One region of the Clostridium subterminale genome, then DNA from elsewhere that is predicted to be linked to it. Evidence: a T-box and tRNA genes for the amino acid it is inferred to sense, from the RefSeq annotation. Region 1 holds a T-box; the other holds one or more tRNA genes.
The links. A T-box is a leader RNA that pairs with one kind of tRNA and senses whether it is charged. The one in region 1 lies ahead of ABDZ93_RS00460 (methionine--tRNA ligase), so its partner is inferred to be a tRNA-Met.
Positions count from the first base shown of each region.

Region 2: it encodes a tRNA-Met, which carries the amino acid that the T-box ahead of ABDZ93_RS00460 (methionine--tRNA ligase) is inferred to sense. The anticodon was not compared.

Region 1 is NZ_BAAACI010000001.1:70,481-81,579, forward strand. Features, by position in the region: gene ABDZ93_RS00415 (ABC transporter ATP-binding protein) at 1-666, shown strand, start outside; gene ABDZ93_RS00420 (FtsX-like permease family protein) at 656-2,689, shown strand; gene ABDZ93_RS00425 (response regulator transcription factor) at 2,698-3,387, shown strand; gene ABDZ93_RS00430 (sensor histidine kinase) at 3,380-4,405, shown strand; gene ABDZ93_RS00435 (AraC family transcriptional regulator) at 4,730-5,587, shown strand; gene ABDZ93_RS00440 (YjjG family noncanonical pyrimidine nucleotidase) at 5,820-6,512, opposite strand; gene ABDZ93_RS00445 (hypothetical protein) at 6,542-6,727, opposite strand; gene ABDZ93_RS00450 (Crp/Fnr family transcriptional regulator) at 6,978-7,667, shown strand; gene ABDZ93_RS00455 (hypothetical protein) at 7,852-7,983, shown strand; T-box leader at 8,202-8,446, shown strand; gene ABDZ93_RS00460 (methionine--tRNA ligase) at 8,520-10,511, shown strand; gene ABDZ93_RS00465 (HEAT repeat domain-containing protein) at 10,839-11,099, shown strand, end outside.
Region 2 is NZ_BAAACI010000005.1:275,549-286,647, reverse strand. Features, by position in the region: gene tilS (tRNA lysidine(34) synthetase TilS) at 1-248, opposite strand, end outside; gene spoIIE (stage II sporulation protein E) at 416-2,818, opposite strand; tRNA gene ABDZ93_RS08880 (tRNA-Met) at 3,239-3,314, opposite strand; tRNA gene ABDZ93_RS08875 (tRNA-Leu) at 3,320-3,408, opposite strand; tRNA gene ABDZ93_RS08870 (tRNA-Met) at 3,443-3,519, opposite strand; tRNA gene ABDZ93_RS08865 (tRNA-Met) at 3,523-3,598, opposite strand; tRNA gene ABDZ93_RS08860 (tRNA-Leu) at 3,604-3,692, opposite strand; tRNA gene ABDZ93_RS08855 (tRNA-Met) at 3,727-3,803, opposite strand; tRNA gene ABDZ93_RS08850 (tRNA-Met) at 3,807-3,882, opposite strand; tRNA gene ABDZ93_RS08845 (tRNA-Leu) at 3,887-3,975, opposite strand; gene ABDZ93_RS08840 (S1 domain-containing RNA-binding protein) at 4,184-4,600, opposite strand; gene ABDZ93_RS08835 (FtsB family cell division protein) at 4,682-4,948, opposite strand; gene yabQ (spore cortex biosynthesis protein YabQ) at 5,075-5,467, opposite strand; gene yabP (sporulation protein YabP) at 5,475-5,771, opposite strand; gene ABDZ93_RS08820 (RNA-binding S4 domain-containing protein) at 5,849-6,109, opposite strand; gene ABDZ93_RS08815 (HU family DNA-binding protein) at 6,216-6,491, opposite strand; gene yabN (bifunctional methyltransferase/pyrophosphohydrolase YabN) at 6,602-8,065, opposite strand; gene ABDZ93_RS08805 (putative polysaccharide biosynthesis protein) at 8,083-9,618, opposite strand; gene spoVT (stage V sporulation protein T) at 9,824-10,372, opposite strand; gene ABDZ93_RS08795 (peptidylprolyl isomerase) at 10,520-11,099, opposite strand, start outside.

The DNA of each region.
Region 1 (11,099 bases):
ATTGGAATTATGGGAAGTAGTGGTTCAGGAAAAACAACATTGCTTAACTGTATTGCAACCACAACTCACCCTACAGAAGGTAATATTTTATTAAACGGAGAGAGAATCGAGGACTTTAAAGGAAATAAATTAGCAGATTATAGAGGAAATAAGATAGGTTATCTATTTCAAAACTTTGAGCTACTAGAAAATTTAACTGCAAGGGAAAATATGTTACTTCCAATGGCTATTCATAATAAATTACAGAATAATAGTAAGGTAGAAGTAGAAAAATTAGCAGAGTATATGGAGATTACAGATGTATTAGATAAATTTCCTAATGAAATTTCAGGGGGACAAAAGCAACGTGTTGCAGCTGCAAGAGCTTTAATTTTAAATCCACAAATTATTCTTGCAGATGAACCTACAGGAGCATTAGATTCTAAAAATGCAAAAGCATTAATGCAAAAACTGTCTGATTTAAATGAGGATCAAAAAACAACTATTTTAATGGTTACTCATGATGCAAATGTAGCTAGCTTTTGTTCAAGAATTTTATTTATACAAGATGGAAAGCTTTTTCATGAGCTAAGGCGTAAAAAGCCAGAGGAATCTAGACAAGATTTTTATGAAAGAATACTTCTAGTTATGGCACAACTAGGAGGTGGAAGTGCAAATGTTTTATGATTTAGTTAATAGAAATAGTAAGCGAAATAGAAAAGAAAATGGATTGTTTTTTGTATCATTAATCATATCTATTGTTGCATTTTATATTATTTTATCTCTTGAAAAACAAGATGTTATTATATTTTTAAAGACTATGGAAAGCCAGGCTCTAGATAAATTATTTTTATTGATTCCAGTTTTATATGGATTGTCCTTATTTATTTTATTTTTTCTTGTATATTTTGCAGGTAAATATCAGTTAGATAGAAGAAATAAAGAACTTGGAATGTATTTAATGCTTGGTATGAAGCGTAGTAAGCTATTATTAATGCTTTTTGCAGAAGAGTTATGGAATAGTGTATTGTCATTACTAATTGGTATTCCAGTTGCAATCTGTATATCTGAAATTATTAGTTTAGTAACAGCTAAAATTGTAGGGTTAGGTATAATAGGACATAATTTTTCATTTTCATTTTCAGCAGTTATAGGAACTATTATAGGATATTTTATTATTAGATTTGTAGCACTTATTATTTTAAGTGGTAAATTTTCAAGAAAAGAGGTTACAGAATTACTTTCAGAAGCTCAAGGAGAGAAGAACAGAAAAATAAATAAAGTAATTGTTAGTATTAAATTGGTTTTAGGAGTAATATTACTTACAGTTGCATTTGCTATAGCAATTAATGGGTTAGCATGGGAAAATATAAAGTTCATGCCAATGACGGTGATATTAGGACTAAGTGGAACCTTCCTATTATTTCAAGGTATAGGTGTATTATTTGAAATAATTCTTAAAAAGAAAACTAACATAAGTAGTTTAAAAATGTTCACCTTTAGACAATTGCAGGAATCAGTATTTTTAAAGCCCAATACTTTAGCTATTTCATCACTTTTAGTTTTGATGGCAATTAGCTGTTTTGCATACGGTATTCCAGTAGGATACTTATTTAATTCAAAGGAAGCTCATGTTATAGACTACACCTTTGAAGCAGAAGAAGATGAAGTAAAGTCAGTAATAAATAAGCTAGAGTTAAATGATTATATTGGTGGAATATATGATATGAATATAGGAATGTTTTATGATGGTAGTTTCTCAGCAAAGGATTTAATAAGCTCAGTAAAAAATCAAAAGGATGAAGGCGGTAAAGATATTTTATTAAACAATCTTCAATATATGGATAGACCATATTTAATTTCTGTAACTTCATATAACAAGCTTTTAGAGTTACAAGGGAAGGAGGAAATTATATTAAAGGATAATGAAGTAGCTCTTTATAATGATCCTGAGTTTGAAGTTGGAGTTGCTGCAATGGAAAATGCTTTAAAGGAAAGAACTACTTTATATTTTGATGGTGAAGAATATAAGTTAATAGACAAATGTTATACTGATAGCATTGTAACAGATAGATTAATTACTATTAGCTATGGGTTAATAGTGCCGGAAACAGTTTTTAATAAATATACTAGTAAAAATAATGTTAGTACTTATTGGAATGCAACTCTAAATGAGAAATTTGTTAAGGAAAGTGGTTTAATGCAAGCTATTAGTGAGGTTAATAAAAAACTTAACACTACTAATATACGTTATGAAAGTTATCTTCAAAATATAGGAAGAGAGTTATTTTATACTGTTGCAGCAAGTTATACAACTATTTATTTAGCCGTTATTTTTCTAATAATAGCAAATACAGTTATGGGAGTACAATTTTTAATGCACCAACAAAAAACAAGGAAGAGGTATCAATCATTAACATACTTAGGTGCAAGTTATGAAATGCTATGTAAATCTGCAAGAAATCAAATTGCTTGGTATTTTTCACTACCAATAGCAATTGCAGCAATAAGTAGTATATTTGCAGTAAGATCATTATTTACAGGTGTTATGACAACAACAATGAAGGAGCAAGTTGGTAAACTAATGGTTATTTCAATTCCTATTATTGTCTTAATATGTGTGATAGAATTAATTTATATGCAATGTGTAAAGAAAAGCAGTGATAAAAATATTTTAAAGATAATGGATATAAAAAGAGAAGATAATTAGAGGTGATAATGGTGGAGAGGATTGTAATTGTAGAAGATGAGCTTTTTATGAGAGAAGAGCTTCAGTATATTTTAGAAAAGGAAGGTTATGATACCTTTTGTATAACTAAATTTTCAAATGTAATAGATGAGATTATAGCTGCTTCACCAGACCTTGTATTATTAGATTTAAATTTACCTGGAATATCTGGGTTTGAAATATGTAAGGGACTTAGACATAAAAGTAATGTTCCAATACTTGTTTTAACAGGTCGTGATCAAATGAAGGACGAGTTACATGCTCTTGATATTGGTGCAGATGAATATATAAATAAACCTTGCCAGAAAGAACGCTTATTAGCAAGAATAACAAATTTGTTACGTCGTTTAGAAGATAGAAAGCACTTTGCAGAAATAAAGGATATTAGCTTAGATTTACAAACCTATACTATTAATGTTAAAGGTAAAGTTATAATTTTACCTGATAATCAAGGAAAGATTATGGAGTTATTACTTGAAAATTACCAAAAGCTTGTCACTAGGGAGATGTTATTTAAGAATCTTTGGGGTACAACAGAATATATAGATGAAAATACTCTTCATGTTAATATGACTAGGCTAAAGAAATCATTACATAATTTAGATACTGATTATAAGATAAGTACAATTAGGGGCAAAGGTTATTCCTTAGAGCCTATAGGAGATAAGGGTAATGATTAAAAGATTAAGAAGAGTGTTTGAAAAAAATAGACTTTGGATTGTTGTTATACTTACATTGAACTTTATATTTGGAGGATTGCTGTGGTTAAGTAATGATAAAGCTTTTATTTATATTTTTCCTACAATGGTTATTGGTTCTTTAATTTTATATTGTGCTACAGCATTTAGTATCTATAAAAATGATTTAAAAAGACAACAAGCAATTAGTAAGTTTTTAGATGAGCCTACTAAAGATATGGAAAATGAAATTATCAGCTTGTTTCATTATGAAGAAGCGCAAGTAATAAAAGATATAGGTAAAATTCTAAGACAAAATCAAAATACTATAAGTATTCATAAGCAAGGAATTGATGAGTATGAAGAGTACATAGAAGCTTGGGCACATGAGATAAAAACGCCTTTAGGGTTAATGACCTTTGTACTAGATAATAGAAAAGAGGAAATATCACCAGTAGTATATAAAAGATTACAATATGTAAGAACAAAAATGCAAGAGGATATAGAAAGAATGCTATATTATGCAAGACTAAAATCCACTTGCAATGATTACTTTTTCAAAGAGTTATCATTAAAAGAGAGTTGTATAGAAGTAATTGAAGAATATAAAGTAATACTACAGGAAAAAGGCATAGATGTAATATTAGACATTGATGATTATAAAGTACTATCGGATAAAAGAGGAATTCAATTCATTATAAGACAAATAATTAGTAATTCAGTAAAATATAAAAATATTGAAGTAAGTGATCCACAGATAGTTATTACTTCAGATGAAAATGAGAAAAATATAAACCTTACTATAAGAGATAATGGAATAGGAGTTAAAGCGTACGATTTACCATTTATATTTGAAAAAGGCTTCACAGGTGAGATTGGACAACAAAGAAAAAATTCAACAGGAATGGGATTATACTTAGCAAAACAAGTAGCTGAAAGCTTGAAAGCTGGCTTAGAGGCAAATGATAATTATACTGATGGGCTTGAAATTTCATTAGTATTTCCTAAGGTAATTGATTGAATAAGGCATCTGAAAATAAATAATAAGTCAAAGATGGAAAGTATAACTCAAAATAGACGGGCATTCTGACTTATTTATTTTTGGAAGATGGCTTAATGAAAGATAGACTAAGATATAACACGTAGATATTGAAGTTCAGTTAACTAAAAAGGATGATGAATTTCAATTTGTGTAGGTGAATATATGGAAAGCAATAGAATAACAATGATGATGCTATAGAAATTGGTATAATAATTATAGGACAAAAGAAAGCTTAAAAAATCGGGATGTCAATCTTTGATGATGGTAAGATTAGATTAACGAATTGTAAGGGGGGTAAAAATTATGGAATGGATTGAAAGTATTAGAGAAGCTATTTCTTATATTGAAGAGAATATTACCAAGGATTTATCCATGAAAGAAATTGCAGATAGGGTAAATATTTCTCCTTTTTATTTTCAAAAAGGATTTGGAATGTTATGTGGCTATTCCTTAAGTGAGTACATTAAGAGAAGAAGACTTGCACTTGCCGGCAGTGAAGTTTTATCTACTAATGGAAAAATAATAGATATTGCAATAAAGTATGGATATGATTCTCCAGACAGCTTTACTAAAGCTTTTACAAGATTTCATGGGGTTACACCATCTGCGGTTCGTAAAGAGGGTGCAATGATAAAGTCCTTTGTTGCCCTTAAAATCAAATTTTCGTTGGAAGGTGGATATATTATGGATTATAAAATACTTGAGAAGGATGCATTTAAGGTTATAGGAGCGTCTAAGAAATTTAAATATGATTCAGCATTTATGGAGGTACCTTCATTCTGGAATGAGCATATTTCACAAGGAAAGTTAAATGATATATGCGGAATGTATGGTATTAACATTGATGAGGAAATGGGTGGTAATGAATTTGAGTACCTTATTGCAGAGGATTATTCCAAAGAGAAAGAAGGTATGGAAGGATATATAGTTAAAACAATTCCTAAGTTTACTTGGGCTGTTTTCCCTTGTTATGGGCCAGGCTCAGCATCAATTCAAGAAACTAATAAGAAAATATTTTCAGAGTGGTTACCAAACTGTAGAGATTATGAGATTGCTGCAGGTTATAATATAGAAATGTATAGTGATCCAAGTGAGTATGAAAAGGGGATTTCAGATAAAAATTACTATAGTGAAGTTTGGATTCCAGTAAAGAAAAAATAGGGCTTAATTAAGATATTAGGATATTAGGATATTAGGATATGGAAGCTCTTTTTAGATAGGACGAAGAAGGATGAAGGCAATATTTCAATGTCATTTAGTTAACCAAATGATATTGGCTTAGCGTAAAAAGTAAGATATGAAAATATGATGGTACTGAAAAAGTTTAAGTTTTCAGTACCATCGTTTTTAAACAGGGGGTTGTTCAACAAACTGCTATTATTTATAAATATTTTTATGAATTAAGTAGCAAAGACTTAAGCTCATCAAAATTAGAAATCTCATAGGTAGGTTTTATTGAAGTTTCATTTATACTTTTGTTAGGGTTATACCAACAGGTATCTATACCAAAGTTTATCCCGCCTTGTATATCAGAACTTAAACTATCCCCTACTATCAAAACTTTGCTTTTATTAAAGAAATTTATATTTTTTAAGGCATGTTCAAAAATCTCAGGATTTGGTTTTGATATTAATATTTCTTCAGATATTACTATAGTCTCAAAAAAATTTGCTATAATAGATTTTCTGATTCTTTTATCTTGAACTAAGGTAAGACCATTAGTTACTATAGCAAGTCTGTAAGACTTGTTTAGAGTTTCTATAAGCTCGATACTATTATCATATAAAAATGATGCATCAGCTAAATACTCCATATATAATTTTGCAAAGTTAGTTTCATCAAAATTTACCTCTAATCTATCTGATAATCTTTTAAATCTTTCTACTTTTAAATTTTCTTGTGTAATAAGTCCTTGTTCAAACTCTTTCCATAGAACTGTATTTATTTCTTGATAAATTTTTAAATGATAACTTTCATCATAGTTTATGTTAAACTTAAGCATTGTGTTTTTAAATGCTTCTCTTTCAGATTTTTTAAAATCATATAATGTTTCATCTGCATCAAATAATATAACTTCATATTTCATAATATGTCCTCCAATTTTATATAAATAATTTAATTATTAAGTAATTTAAGTTGCTTTTGCTTATAGTTTTCATCAGATTTTGCATTAAGTATAATGCCTATTAAAAATAGTACACATCCTACTACCTTTACTATAGAAAAAATATTGAAGTATAAATAGTCTATAATTGCACTTGTAAGCATTTGACCTATAAAACCTAGTATAACTGTATACACTGTTGGTATTTTATTCAATTTAGGAAGTTTATTTTTCTTACTATTGATACTAGCAAAATTAATAGAAGTCCTAAGACGTGGTAAATTAATGTACTAAGATATAAACCTATCTTTTCTGATAGAACTCCATTTAAAACAGCTAAGTTCTTGTATGTATTCAAATTTATACACCCCTCTTTACAAACTTCTATAAATAAAATAATATATTTATAAAAGTCAGAACATGACATTGGTCATGTTAGGAGGAGTTATGAAAAGAATTTTTGATAGTAAGCTTTTGACCTACTATATTAAAAAGCACAATATAGAAAGTATATTTGATGGTGAAATATTAAAATATGCACAACTTCATTTCTATGAAAAAGAAGAGTATATACTAGAATCAGAGGAAAATCTTGAATATTATTACTTACTTGTAGATGGTAAAATTAAAATTTATTATCCTTTTGAAAATGGAAAATCAATGCTTTTAAAATTCTATAAAGATTTTAATACTATAGGAGATTTAGAACTTTTAAAAGATATTCCTATCCTTTGCAATATTGATGCAGTAGAAGATACTTATTTGATAGCAATACCTGCAGCTATACTTAGAGAAAAGTATTTTGATAACGTAAAGCTTTTACATCATTTAGTAAATTCTTTGAGTGAAAAACTTTATGGGACGATTAATAATAGCTCATATAATTTTGTATATCCACTTATCAATAGATTAGCTAGTTATTTAGTTGAACAAATTACAGATGAAAATTATATAATCTTAAATTCATCATATTTAGAAATTGCTCAATTTTTAGGGACAACATACAGACATCTAAATAGAACTTTTAAAGAAATGGAATCAAAATCAATTATAAAATGTGATGATAAAAAAATATATATATTAGATATGAATAAACTTAGAGAATTATCTAAGAATATTTATGTAAAACCACTTTAGAATATAAGTTGAAATAATTTTATGTAAAACAACCTCCGTTGGGGGTGTAACGGAGAACAGTATCATAAGTGATGCTCTAAATCTTTGATTTAGCTAGCAGAGTTTACTCAATTAGCTGAAAAACTATGAAGAAATTCTTAGGGCGAAAGAAATTGAGACTATATTCAAAGAAGTCCATAATTTAATGGAAGAAACAAGAGAATTTTTCGAGCAATTCACTCATGAGAGAAAGTTAAAAAGTTACAATTATGATGAGTTAGCAGGATGGTATGAAGAAGCAAGATATACCTTTAGAAAGATTTTATATCGTAGATAGGGTGGATTTAAACGATTTATAACTGTAACTGAGTAATATAAATGGCTTACATAATGAGTGTAAGCCATATTTAAATCTATTTTCCAAGATACAACTTTAAGAGTCTACGCTATAACTATTGGGGAGAACTATACCATAAATTAATAGTAAATTTGTATAAATTAGAAAATTTAAAGATTTTCCCCCTTGACAAAATTTTATTCATTTACTATATTTAAAAAAAGGCAATGAAAAGAGCAGTAGTTATTTTGGAAGCTTACAGAGAGTTCTGGTTGGTGAGATGGAACAGTGGAAATTTTAACGAAACAAGTCTTGGAGCTGCATACGGATCTTATTTTGTTAATAAGTGATGCTATGACGTTTGTTCACGTTACAGAACTAAAGTATAATTTTGTACTTGACAAGGTTAGTATGGTGACATATTAACGAAATAGGGTGGCAACGCGGTATATTCGCCCCTACAGATTATTGTAGGAGGTGTTTTTTTTACGTTTTTTTATGTGATAGCAGGAATTATATTTTAAGGAGTGTGTGCTATGAAAGAGATAAAAATAGAAAGACCTATATTTCCTAAAAAAGCTGTTATAACTGCGGGTATGCCCTATGGTAACAAAGAACTACATTTTGGCCATATAGGCGGAGTGTTTGTCCATGCTGATACTTTTGCACGATTTTTAAGAGATAGAATTGGAAATGAAAATGTTATATTTGTATCAGGAACAGATTGCTATGGCTCACCTATTTCAGCAAGCTATTTAAAACTTGTAGAAGAAGGTCAATATGAAGGCTCTATACAAGATTATGTTCGTGAAAACCATGAAAAGCAAAAAGAAGTATTAAATAAATATGAAACCAGTCTAAATTTATATGCAACCTCTGCATTAGATAGAGCTGGTGAAATACACAAAGAAGTATCAGAAGAAATATTTAATAAGCTATATGAAAATGACTATTTAGTAAAGCTATCCTCACCGCAATTTTATGATCCAGATTTTAAAGTGTTATTAAACGGTCGACAAGTAGTTGGTAAATGTCCTATTGAAGGATGTAATTCAGATAAAGCCTATGCAGATGAATGTGCTTTGGGCCATCAATATATGCCAAATGAATTGATTGATCCAAAGAGCGCTTTATCGGGAAAAACACCTGAATTAAGGGATGTGACAAATTGGTATTTTAAACTAGAAGAGTATAACAATACTCTGATTGAAAAAGTAAATTATTTAAGAGCTAATTCTAATTGGCGTAAAAATTTATTAAATACCATTGAAGAATTCTTAAAACCACCAGTTATTTATGTAAAACGTAAGCAATTAGAAGGTATTATAAATCTAGAAGAAAAATTACCAAAGCACACAATTATTGATGAACCAAAGAAACCTTCTGTTACTTTTGTATTTGAAAATCTGCAAGATAGAGATGCTGCAAGAGAAATATTTGATGATCTTGGAATTCGTTTTAGAACTGGTAAAACCTTAGTACCTTTTAGATTATCAGGAAATGTTGAATGGGGTATCGAAATACCTGATAAGGAAGAACTTAAAAACTTAACTTTTTGGGTTTGGCCTGAATCTCTTTGGGCACCTATTTCTTTCACTAAAACTTACCTTGAATCTATAGGTAAAAACCCTGATGAATGGACGGAGTGGTGGCATTCTGATGATGCAAAGGTATATCAATTTATTGGGGAAGACAATATCTATTTTTATGGAATTGCTGAAATGGCATTGTTTATGGCTTTAAGGGGTATTAACAGTAAGGATAAAATTCAGTGGGAGAAGATTAATCTTCCTCACTTGGTTGCAAACAATCATCTACTATTTATGGATAGAAAGGCAAGCAGCAGCGGTACTATAAAACCACCTATGGCAGGGGAGTTATTAGAACATTATACTGCAGAGCAATTACGTATGCATTTCCTAAGCTTAGGACTTTCCAAGAAAAGTGTTAGCTTCGCGCCACAAGCATTTATGGATGAAGAAGATAAACAAGGTCCTGATACAGTTTTAAAAGATGGTAATTTATTGACTAACGTATTTAATAGACTTGTTCGTTCTTGTTTTTATACTGCACAGAAGTATTTTGATGGTAAAATACCAGTAGGAGAAATTAGCAATAGCATCATAGAAGAATCGAATGAAGCTATTCTCACCTATGAAAGGCATATGTATAATCACGAGTTTCATAGTGTAACTTATGTTTTAGATAGTTACATTCGTAATATGAATAAGCATTGGGTAAACAATATGAAGGTTGCAGATTCTAATGATGATAATGAGCTTCGTAAACAAATTCTAATAGACTCATTCCATGCAATAAGAACTGCTATTACTTTAATTCATCCTATTGCACCAAGTAGCTGTGAAATGGTAAGAGAATATATGAACGCTAATGAACAACTTTGGAATTGGGATCATATATTTGAACCAATCTATGCATTTATAGGAGATACACTTACCCATAAATTGAAATATTTAGAGCCTCGTATAGATTTCTTTGAAAAGCACCAATCACAAATTTCTTTTTAGAGTATATAAAAATACCCTCGATAGTGATATAGAGGGTATTTCTTTATTACTAGAAGTGTAGCGATTAGGATTTTTATATTTGAGGAATATTGATGTTATTCTGGATTACAGTTTCAAAACATATTAGAAAAAAGTCATGAAAGACTAAGAGGGATGTTAGAATATTATAACGATTGTAAAAGAATAATATTAGCTATGTAGTCACAGATTAAACTAAGAAAATATTTGTTGAAACTGGTATAGATTTATTGAGCGGTAGAGAGTGAGGTGGTAAAATAGAAATTGGATAAATATTAAATATATTTTATGTAATAAGGTGAAAATAACATGATTAAAAAGATTATACAAAGAATAAGAGAGTTCAATAATACTAAATCCTTAGAATCAAATAATTTGACAACTTTCAAGACAAGCAATAGTACACATACCAACAGGATCAATGAACTACTAAGTGATAATTTAGAACTATCAGCTATACCAGATGTATTTCATTTATTACTTGGAAATAACGAAAAAGTGAAATTACAATCTGCAGAAAGTCTTAATTACGTTATGAGTACATTGAATTCTTCCCAATTAATTAAAGTC
Region 2 (11,099 bases), on a different contig from region 1:
CAAGTAGCTTCATCTTCATCAGATTCACTGCTTCTTAACATATGATTCACATGAGCTGCGTATAGCTTTATATTATACTCATCTATTAATGTAGACAACACATGCAATAAACTTATAGAGTCAGGACCTCCAGATAAGGCAACAATAACTTTATCTCCCTTATTTAACATTCCATTTTCCTCAATGGTTTTAATAACTTCATTTCTCATGCTATTATTATGTACTTTTGCCCAATCTTTCTCACTCATAAAAACACTTCCTAAAAATATAGTTTTAAGTCATAATATCATAAATGTAAGAATTTTAAAACAAATATAATAAAAAAATGAAGAAATGTTTACACACTTCTTCACTTTTTTAATTATAACCAACATAAAATTAGTTATAATTAACTTTCTAACTTACTTAATCCAAATTAAGCTGTGTGAACTCTAGAAACCATAACTGTCATATCATCCTTAATCCTATTTTTCCCTATTCTCTTTGCTTCATTAATTATACCCTTAGATATTTCTTCTGCACTCACATTATCATTTCTACATAAATAATCTAATATCCAATCTATCTTTCCACTAGATTCTTCATCACAGTCTGTGACCCCATCCGTTAACATAACAATCAGATCACCATTTTTTACTTTCTTACTATGAATCTCTATATCTGCTTCATCTAGTATTCCAATAGGTAAACTTCTAGATTTAATAATATCTATGGTGTCGCCACTTTTTACAATACTAGCTACTGCTCCTACCTTCATAAAATCTACTTCTCCACTATACAAGTCAATAGCGCTCAAATCTACTGTAGAGAATTTTTCCTCCTCTGAAAATTTAAGACTCATTATAGAGTTAACTGTATTTATAGCTGTAGTTCTGCTAAAGCCCGCACCTGTAAATTTCTCAATTAGTTCAACTACAGCCTTACTTTCTCTTCCTGCCTGTGGACCCGATCCCATTCCATCGCTAATCACCATCATGTAGCTACCATCATATCCTTCTCCAAAATTAAAATTATCTCCAAAGATAGTTTGTCCATCTTTGCATATCCTCGATACACTAGTAGTTACTCCAAACTTAGGCACTTCTTCAAACATAGCAGTACACTTATTTGTTATAGGATTAATCTTACAACCATCAGCTTTTAATTTCATTTTATAATCTACACAATCATTAATTAAAGGGAGTATTTTCTTTACACATAAATTTCTTCCATTGCAAGAATCACAGGTTATCTGTATATTCAACCTTTCATTCTTATCTTTTATAGCAAATACATCTTCAACTTCTATATCATACTTTTCTAGAATTCTTATAATCTTTTTTTCTGAATCCTTATCTTCATTAAAGTCCGATGAAAACTCTTCCATAATTTCATCTACAGACTTAGCCATGTTATTGAATTGATTTGCAATTAATTCTCTACCCTCTGCTAATCTACTTCTCCACATTTCATTTATGATAAATTTATTTGTAATATCTTCTGTATTTCTTATTAGTGAAGCCTTCCTTATACATTTCTTTTCTAATAACTGCGGAAAAATGTTAGTTTTATTCTGAACACTTTCTAAAAGTTCTCCAAAGGCCTTATAGGTACTTATCATTTCTCTTCCCCAACATATACCACATGTATCACAGTTATTACATACTCTATTAGCTAAATTTTCTATAAGCCCACTACTTTTACTATTCATATCTAGCTTATCATTATCAGCTAAATTATTCAATGTACCAGCCATATTTAAAAGCACCTCAGAAAATTTATCTAACCTATCTGTAAAAATTGCTTTTACTTTATTAACATATCCTTCTTCATATCTTTTACTTTTTTTCTCTACATCTAACTCACCAGATATAGTTTCATATATCCCATTAGGTATAACTATAAATAATGCTGTAGATAAAATTCCTTCTGCTAATATAAATTGTGAAATCCCCTCTGGCATATACGTAGCTATATAAATTTTCATTATACAAAATACTATAAATGATGCTAAAGCTGAAATTAACTTTCCACCTTCTCTAAATATTCCTGAAGTTAAAGCACATACTCCCAATACTGTTGCATAACCAAAAATATTCTGACTAGACATTCCCACAATTACACCCATAGCAATTCCTGCTGTAGCACCTACGCTTGTACCACAAACATAACCTATAATAGATACACATGCAATGCTTAATACACTTAAAATTGATATATTGAAAATTTCAACTCCCCAAGTACCTGCTATTATTAAAGCTATTAATATACTCATAGAAACTATTTCTTCATTTGAAAATAAGTGCTTTGTTCTTATCTTTTTAAAACTATTTATACTGTACTCTAGTATTAAGTATACGGGTATTATGCTTACTCCTTCTAATGCAGTATTACCAAGTGCCAACATTAGTGTATACTGATTTACTAACATAGTATATGCAAAAATCATTATTAAAGTTGCTCCTATAATAACAAACTTTTGAATTTTCTTTTTTATAAAACTATTTAAAATTAAACATATTATAACCAAAGTTGGAACTATTGTTATATACATTAAAGAATTTTCTAATGTCCCTATTGTAGTTATGTATCCCAATATAGCCCCTAGCCCAACAAATAAAGATAATCTGTTATCCCCTAAAAATAATATTGTAAGTAAAAATGCAACTCCAAAAGGTGCAGATTTATTTATCATTATTACTCTACTAACTAAAATAGCAACACAGAAAAACATAATACTCTTCGCTACTATTCTTACTCCGTCACCATCCCTATCATTACTAATAACCATACTGCTTTTTACTCTTTTATATGTCCTAATATTCTCTCCATATTGCATAATAATTTCACCCACCTGTATTTTTTTTACAGGTTCATTATATCAATGTCCATTGGAAATAATTGTAATTTGATGGAGCATACATAAAAAAATTTATTACAATAAACTCCATTTTATCTCTCTTTCCCTTTTTAGTTTATAGTTCTAAATTATTCAGTTATTCACCTTATAGCATGGCTTTAGTAAGTCTATATGTCTTAATTTTCTTAACTTAATCTACTATATTTTTATGTCATGAATAATAATTAAAAAAGGTTTCATGGGGAAAATATTTTTCATATAAATCTAATAAATTAATATACTTATATTTAAATCTATTTTCAAACTTCATTTTAAAAATTCAATTAATTAATTGTTAATATAAATTAACTGAATTTTTTAGAAAAAAAAATGGATTGAATATATATCAATCCATTTTTATGGTTGCGGGGGCAGGACTTGAACCTACGACCTTCGGGTTATGAGCCCGACGAGCTGCCAACTGCTCCACCCCGCGTCATTTGGTGCTGAAGACCGGAATCGAACCGGTACGGTGTTTAACCACCGCAGGATTTTAAGTCCTGTGCGTCTGCCTGTTCCGCCACTCCAGCATGTTATTTGGCAATTTATTTATTTTTAAAAATATGGTAGCGGAAATAGGACTTGAACCTACGACCCTTCGGGTATGAACCGAATGCTCTAGCCAGCTGAGCTATTCCGCCATATGGTTGCGGGGGCAGGACTTGAACCTACGACCTTCGGGTTATGAGCCCGACGAGCTGCCAACTGCTCCACCCCGCGTTATTTGGTGCTGAAGACCGGAATCGAACCGGTACGGTGTTTAACCACCGCAGGATTTTAAGTCCTGTGCGTCTGCCAGTTCCGCCACTCCAGCATATTACTTGGCAATTTATTTATTTTTAAAAATATGGTAGCGGAAATAGGACTTGAACCTACGACCCTTCGGGTATGAACCGAATGCTCTAGCCAGCTGAGCTATTCCGCCATATGGTTGCGGGGGCAGGACTTGAACCTACGACCTTCGGGTTATGAGCCCGACGAGCTGCCAACTGCTCCACCCCGCGTTATTGGTGCTGAAGACCGGAATCGAACCGGTACGGTGTTTAACCACCGCAGGATTTTAAGTCCTGTGCGTCTGCCAGTTCCGCCACTCCAGCATTTCTGCCATCACCTTTCAGCGACAATATTTATTATATGGTATATTATTAACTATGTCAACAGTATTTATATAGTTTTTTTCTATTTTTTATTTATTTTTTATTAACTTGTTATAACTAGATATATAAAATATATGTTTTAGTTTAACTTCCACTAAAATAAATAAGAGTGCTTAAAAAGCACTCTTTAATCCTTTCGGTATAAAGCTTAATTATATCCTTTTCTGCTATATCCTCTACCTTTTCCACCATCTTGGTGTTTCTTAAGATCTTGAAATCTTTCTTCACTATCTTTTAAGAATTTTGACATCCTATCTTCAAAACTTCCTGCACTTGTAGTTTTAGATTTTTCCTTTTCCCAATCTATATCTACAGGTTTAAAAGATTTTTTAGGTGTACCAGCTTGTTTTATGGATAAGCTCATCTTACCATTATCATCTACAGATATGACTTTAACTTTAACCACATCATTTTCTTTTAAATGGTCATGTACATTCTTAACAAATACATCAGATACTTCCGATATATGAACTAAGCCTGTTTTCCCTTCCACTTCAACAAATGCACCAAAGTTTGTGATATTAACTACTTTACCTTCTATAATGCTTCCAGCCTTTAAGGTCATATTGAAAAGACCCTCCTTAAATTTATAATTTAAATTTATATATACTACAACTAATAATAATTAGCCATAGTAATTTTCACTTTATTTACTGTCTACTACAGGAGATTCTCCTTCTTTAATTAACCCAAGCTTTTCCCTTGCAAGTTTTTCTATATACCTACTATCTTGTGATAGTTTAATCTCATCCTGTAACTTTTGATTCTTCTCTTGTGCTGATTGTAACTCTGAAGTATAGTTATCAATATCTTTATGCTGCCTAAACATTATTATTTGTTGATTTATAAATGTAAAGCCTACGTAAAGAGCTATAAGTAAAAGACCTATCTTTTTTAAGCTGAATTTCTTCATATTGATTTTCCTTCCTTATTACAAATAGTAACATATACATGGGTTTTATTTCCATATAGCCAAATTAACCTATAGTTATATTGTAATTTGAATTTTTATTTTCTTCAACCCTTAATATTATTAATTTTATATTTTTTTTGTTATTTTGCTAAAAATAATTCTTATAGGATAGAAAATATAGTAAAATATTACTCTAAAAATAGTTAATATAACATTTAACATACTTCCATATCCTAATATAAATATATTACTAAATAATTTAAAATATATAAATAATCCAATGAAATTATATACAAATACATTAAAGCTCATATAAGCATAATTTGTATACATCATAAAAATAAACACTATAATACCAGTTAATATCCAGAATAGCATATCCTGTATTGCTGTTATGATAGTTCCAGGCTCTTGAAAGCCTCTTATTACTCTATATACATCAAAGAAAATACCAACTAGCATTCCACTAAGTAAGGAGAATATAAATAATGTTATTTGTCTACCCATATCAAATATCATAACTTAATCACCTAAATATTTTAGAAATAATACTATTTTGCTTCTTTGGTCTCTTTTCTTCGCTTGTATATACTACATAAGATATTTTCCCCGTTATTACCACATCTCCATTTTGGACATCTAGCTTGGTCATCTTTAACCCTTCGCCTCTGATATCCATATCTCCCAACACAGTTATTATAAGTATCTGTTCATCATTGAAGCTTAATATTTCTAAAACCCCATCCAAAGTCATCTTTTTTCTATTTTCTAACGTAATAAAACTCTTTTTATTTTCTAATGATATATCTTTATTTGGTTCCATAATATCCCCCTTAAACCTTAAAAACATATTAGCTTTCTATAAAGATATATTCATTAAAAACTATTTTATGCTACTATTTATTCCTTATCCTCTTCTCCACTGATTATCTCATACATATTCTTAGCTTCTTCTTTATTTACATGATTAGCAATATTTATGATTTTTGCTTTTAATAATTGATTTGCAAATTGAATTTCTATGATATCATCTTCTTTTATAGTAGTACTTGGTTTTGCTACTTTTCCATTTATGGATACTCTACCATTTTCACATACATCTTTAGCAACAGTTCTTCGTTTGATTATTCTAGAAACTTTTAAATATTTATCTAATCTCATAGTTGCCTCCTTAAATTATATAAAATTTTTAATGAAATTATACTTTAACCAGTATCCTTTTGAATAGAAGAAAAAACCCAGAACATTTCTAGGCTTTTTCAAATAATTATTTATTTACTATGTCTTTAAATTCTTTTCCAACTTTGAAAACAGGAACTTTAGATGCTGGTATTTGTATTTCTTCTTTTGTTCTTGGGTTTCTTCCTACTCTAGCAGCTCTTTCTCTAGTTTCAAAAGTACCAAATCCAACTAGTTGAACCTTCTCTCCACCTTCAAGAGCTTCTTCAACGCTCTCTATAAATGCCTTTAACACTGCCTCGTTATCTTTTTTTGTTAGTCCTGACTTTTCAGCCATTTTTCCTATTAATTCTGATTTGTTCACAATAGTACCTCCTTAATGTTAATTTTACGTAATTTATATTTTAATTACATAAAATAATACTTACAATATTCTTACAAGTTATCTAGAATCCTTCTTTTTTTTGCAATAATTTATCTTTTTGTTGATAAATTATACTTTTTGGATTCACTCCAAAGGGTTTCCATTTCTTCTAATGTCATCTTCTTCATGTCAATACCCTTTTTAATACCGGATTCCTCAATAAATTGGAAGCGTTTTATAAATTTATCTATAGTATAATTTACTGCAAATTCTGGGTCAATGTCAAGAAGTCTTGCAATATTTACTGTGGCAAAGATTAAATCTCCTACCTCTTCCTGTATTTTTGACATATCTGATGTTTTATATACATCTTTTATCTCTTGTAATTCTTCTAAAACTTTCTCCATAGCTGGTTCTACGTCATCCCAATCAAATCCTACTTTACCAGCCTTTTTCTGAACCTTTTCTGCTCTAATAAGTCCAGGCATACATCGTGGAACATGTTTTAATTCATCTGTATAGCTAGTAAATTTCTTTTCTTTAACTTTGATTTGATCCCAATTCTCTAATATTTCACCTGTATCTTTAACTCTTACATCTGAAAATATATGTGGATGCCTATTTATCATTTTTTCAGTTATAGCTGCTACTACATCATTTATGTTGAAATAACCCTCCTCCTTACCAATTTGAGCGTGGAATATTACTTGAAAAAGTACATCTCCTAACTCCTCAATAAGTTTATTATCGTCCATTTCGTCTATAGCTTCAATAACTTCATAACATTCCTCAATTAAACCTCTTTTTAAAGATTCATGAGTTTGTTCTAAGTCCCACATACATCCATTTTCACTCCTAAGAGTAGACATCACATTAATTAAATCCTTAAAATCTTTAGGACCTTTAAGATCTTTAGGAATATATATGGAAGTTAAATAATCAATATCCTCTTGTCTATCTAAATCATATAGTTTAATTTTTCTTATACTTTCTTCTCCTTGTATGCCTGCTGCTCTTACAAAGTATATATCACTATCATCACTATAATATTCACATAGAGCTAACTTCACTTCAGAAGCAATAAATTTATTATACACCTGGGTTATTATTACTCCTAATCTCTTATCCATAACCTGTTCCCTTATATCAAAGGCATCTATTATTTTTACCCCTTCTATTGGATCAATCCTTAAGCTCTCTATAACTGCATCTACAAAGCTTACTGATGGCATCAATCTAGCTTCTATTCCATTCTCCTTGCAGAGTTCTAATAATATAGTTACAGATTTTTCTGCAACTAAGGGATGACCTGGAACTGCATATACTAAGTCTCCTTCTTGCTGATAAGTTTTTATAAGATCCTCTGCAATTGCCTTATATATATGATCAAAATTATTATATTCTTCATAAAAATTATCATAAGTATTAAACTTTACACCCATGGACTCTAAATATTTAACATTAGGGTGTTTTTCTGTTCTAAAGTATATATTTTTATTACTTTTCAAAATTTCTAGTACACCTATGGTTAAAGCCTCTTTAGAACCAGGTCCTAAACCAACCACTGTAATCATTTGAATCTACTCCTCTTTTAGTTTTTAATAAGCTTTCCCTTTATATCTTCAATAGTAAATATTCTAAATACAATTAATAGTATTCCAAATATTATTATGCCAAGGAAAATAGCTATTAAGCATGATATTCCATTACTCTGTGTATAATTATAGACATTATTATATATAAAGACAACAGATATTATCATAATTAATGACACAAATAAAGGTTTTATAACTACTTCATATATATTTATCTTTACTTTTAGTAGTTTTTTAACCTCTGCTAGGTTCAAAACGCTAGTTACTGCATATCCTACTATACTTCCAATTATTGCTCCATATATATTAAATTGAGGATTACTTACTAAAGCATAGGTAATAACTACTTTAAATATACACCCTATTCCAAGATAATATATTGGTTTCATATATCTACCACAGCTTTGTAAAAGTGATGTAGTAGTCTGTGTTACTATAATTAATGGTATTGATAAAGATAATAATTTAAGTATTTCATGTCCAGCTACATCTCCCATAAACACTAGTCCCATAATAGGCCTTGAAAGATAAAATAATCCTAAAGCGCTTGGAATACCTATAACAAAAGATAATTTAAATACCATATTTACCCTTCTGTATAATTCATTTTGATTATGCATAGAATACACCTCTGATACTATAGGTACTAAAGCTGAGCATAGTGCAATAGAAAGGGCCAATGGTATATTTTGAAGAGTCATGGCCTTACCTGTAAATTGACCATATAATATAGCACTCTCTTGAATTGTATACCCAGCTAATAAAAGTCTATGAGGTACTATTATAGAATCAATTAAAGACATAATTGTTCCAACTGCCGCTCCTACTGATATAGGAAATGCTGCTTGAGCTAAGTTTGATAGTATTTTATTGTTTCTTTTTACCTTTAATTTATAAGACTTTGGTCTAACAAATAAATATTTAATCACCAGGTAAACACTTCCAAATGCGCCCCCAGCTACTGTTCCAAAAGCTGCTCCCGCTGCTGCATATTCAATCCCCTTAGGAAGTAATAAATATGCACCTACCACCCCAAAAACAACTCTACCTATCTGTTCTATAATTTGAGATATTGCTGTATTATTCATGTTTTGAAGTCCTTGAAAATAGCCCTTTAATGTACACATAATACATACAAATATAGGTGCTATGGATATAATCATAAAGGAATGATATGACTTCTTATCCCACCTTAAGATATTTATAATACTATCTCCAAAGTATAACATCAAAAATGATATTATTACCCCAAGGGGAATCATTATTTTAAGCGTGTCCTTAAGTACCTGTCTAACAGCATTAGTATCATTACGAGCATTATACTCTGATATTAATTTTGACATAGCAATAGGTACTCCTGAAGCTATTGCTACAAAAGTCATATATAGAGGGTATGACATCTGATAATATCCCATCCCTTGATCCCCAATTAAACCTTGTATTGGTATTCTAAAAAACAAACCTAGAAATCGTGCAAAAATCGTAGCTATTCCTAAAATCATAGTTCCTTTTAAAAGCGATTGTTTTTTCATACTTCCTCCTCAAAATACTTTGTATAATTAATAAGTATTTTAGGGTGAAACATTTTATTACTTAATGCATATAATATCTAAGTAACTTTAACTTCTCCAGTAATAAAATAAAATGCCATAAGATGTGAATTATTATCAATCTTATGGCAATAACTATATATTCCTTATTTAATTTTACATTAAATATAATTATGCTTTTAAGCATCTATTGTTCCATTTGTTTTCCTAAAAATGAAGCTGCCGTTTCTGCAAGCTTTAACTCTAAGTCTCCAAACTTCACATTTTCTTTTGAAACTATGATTACTGTTCCTACTGTATCTCCTTCTGCAATTATTGGTGCTACAACTTGTGTTGTATATTCATCTACTGACTCTCCGTCACATATAGGTATTAGTCCCTGTGAGTTCTTATCTAGAAGAGTAGCCTTACGCATTTCCATAATTTTATCTACTTCATTACTAATCTTTTTATCTAAATAATCTTTCTTTGCCCCACCACTTACAGCTATAACTGAGTCTTTATCACAAATTATAATTATATTACCAATAGTTTGATGTAGCGCCTCGCTATACTCCTTAGAAAATTCACTCAATTCTTCTATTGGGGAATATTTTTTTAATATAACTCCCCCTTCCCTATCCGTAAATATTTCCAGTGGATCTCCTTCTCTAATTCTTAATGTCCTTCTTATTTCTTTTGGTATTACAACACGGCCTAAGTCATCTATTCTTCTTACTATTCCTGTAGCTTTCATTAAATATCCTCCTTATTTATGTAAATAGTATTAATGCTATTATTATCCTTCTTAACTCAAATTTTATACATCCTAGAAATTTTTTCATTAATAAAAAATAAAAAAGATTAATGCCAAATATGACATTAACCTTATTTTTACTAATGATTAACTTAATTTATCTTCATATAATTTTATGTTTGCATCCTTTTGCCAAGCAGTTACCGTTTCTACCCACTTATTATATTTATTTTGTTCTAATAGAACGTCCTTAACATCTTCTTTAACTTCTTCTAATGGTCTAACAGGATATTCTTCTTTATCTAAGCACTTTATAACATGGAATCCAAATTTAGTTGATACAGGTGTTTTAGTATATTCATCTTTCTTAAGGCTTATAGCTGACATTAAGAAAGTTTTATCATACTGATTGCTGGTATATTCAATCCAGCCTAAATCTCCACCTTTATCTTTTGTAGCATCTGTACCTTTTTCAGCAGCAAGCTTAGCGAAATCTTCTCCCTTATCTAATCTTGCAATTATGTCTTTAGCCTCTTCTTCTGTCTTAACTAATATGTGAGCTGGTTTGACTTTATTAGGACTTTCAGTATATAAATTTTGATTGCTATCATAATAAGTCTTTATTTCCTCATCTGTTACAGCAACATCCTTAACTACCTCTTCATATACAGCATTAGATATTATTGCTGGTTTTAATTCTTCTAAAAAGCTCTCTTCTGTAACTCCA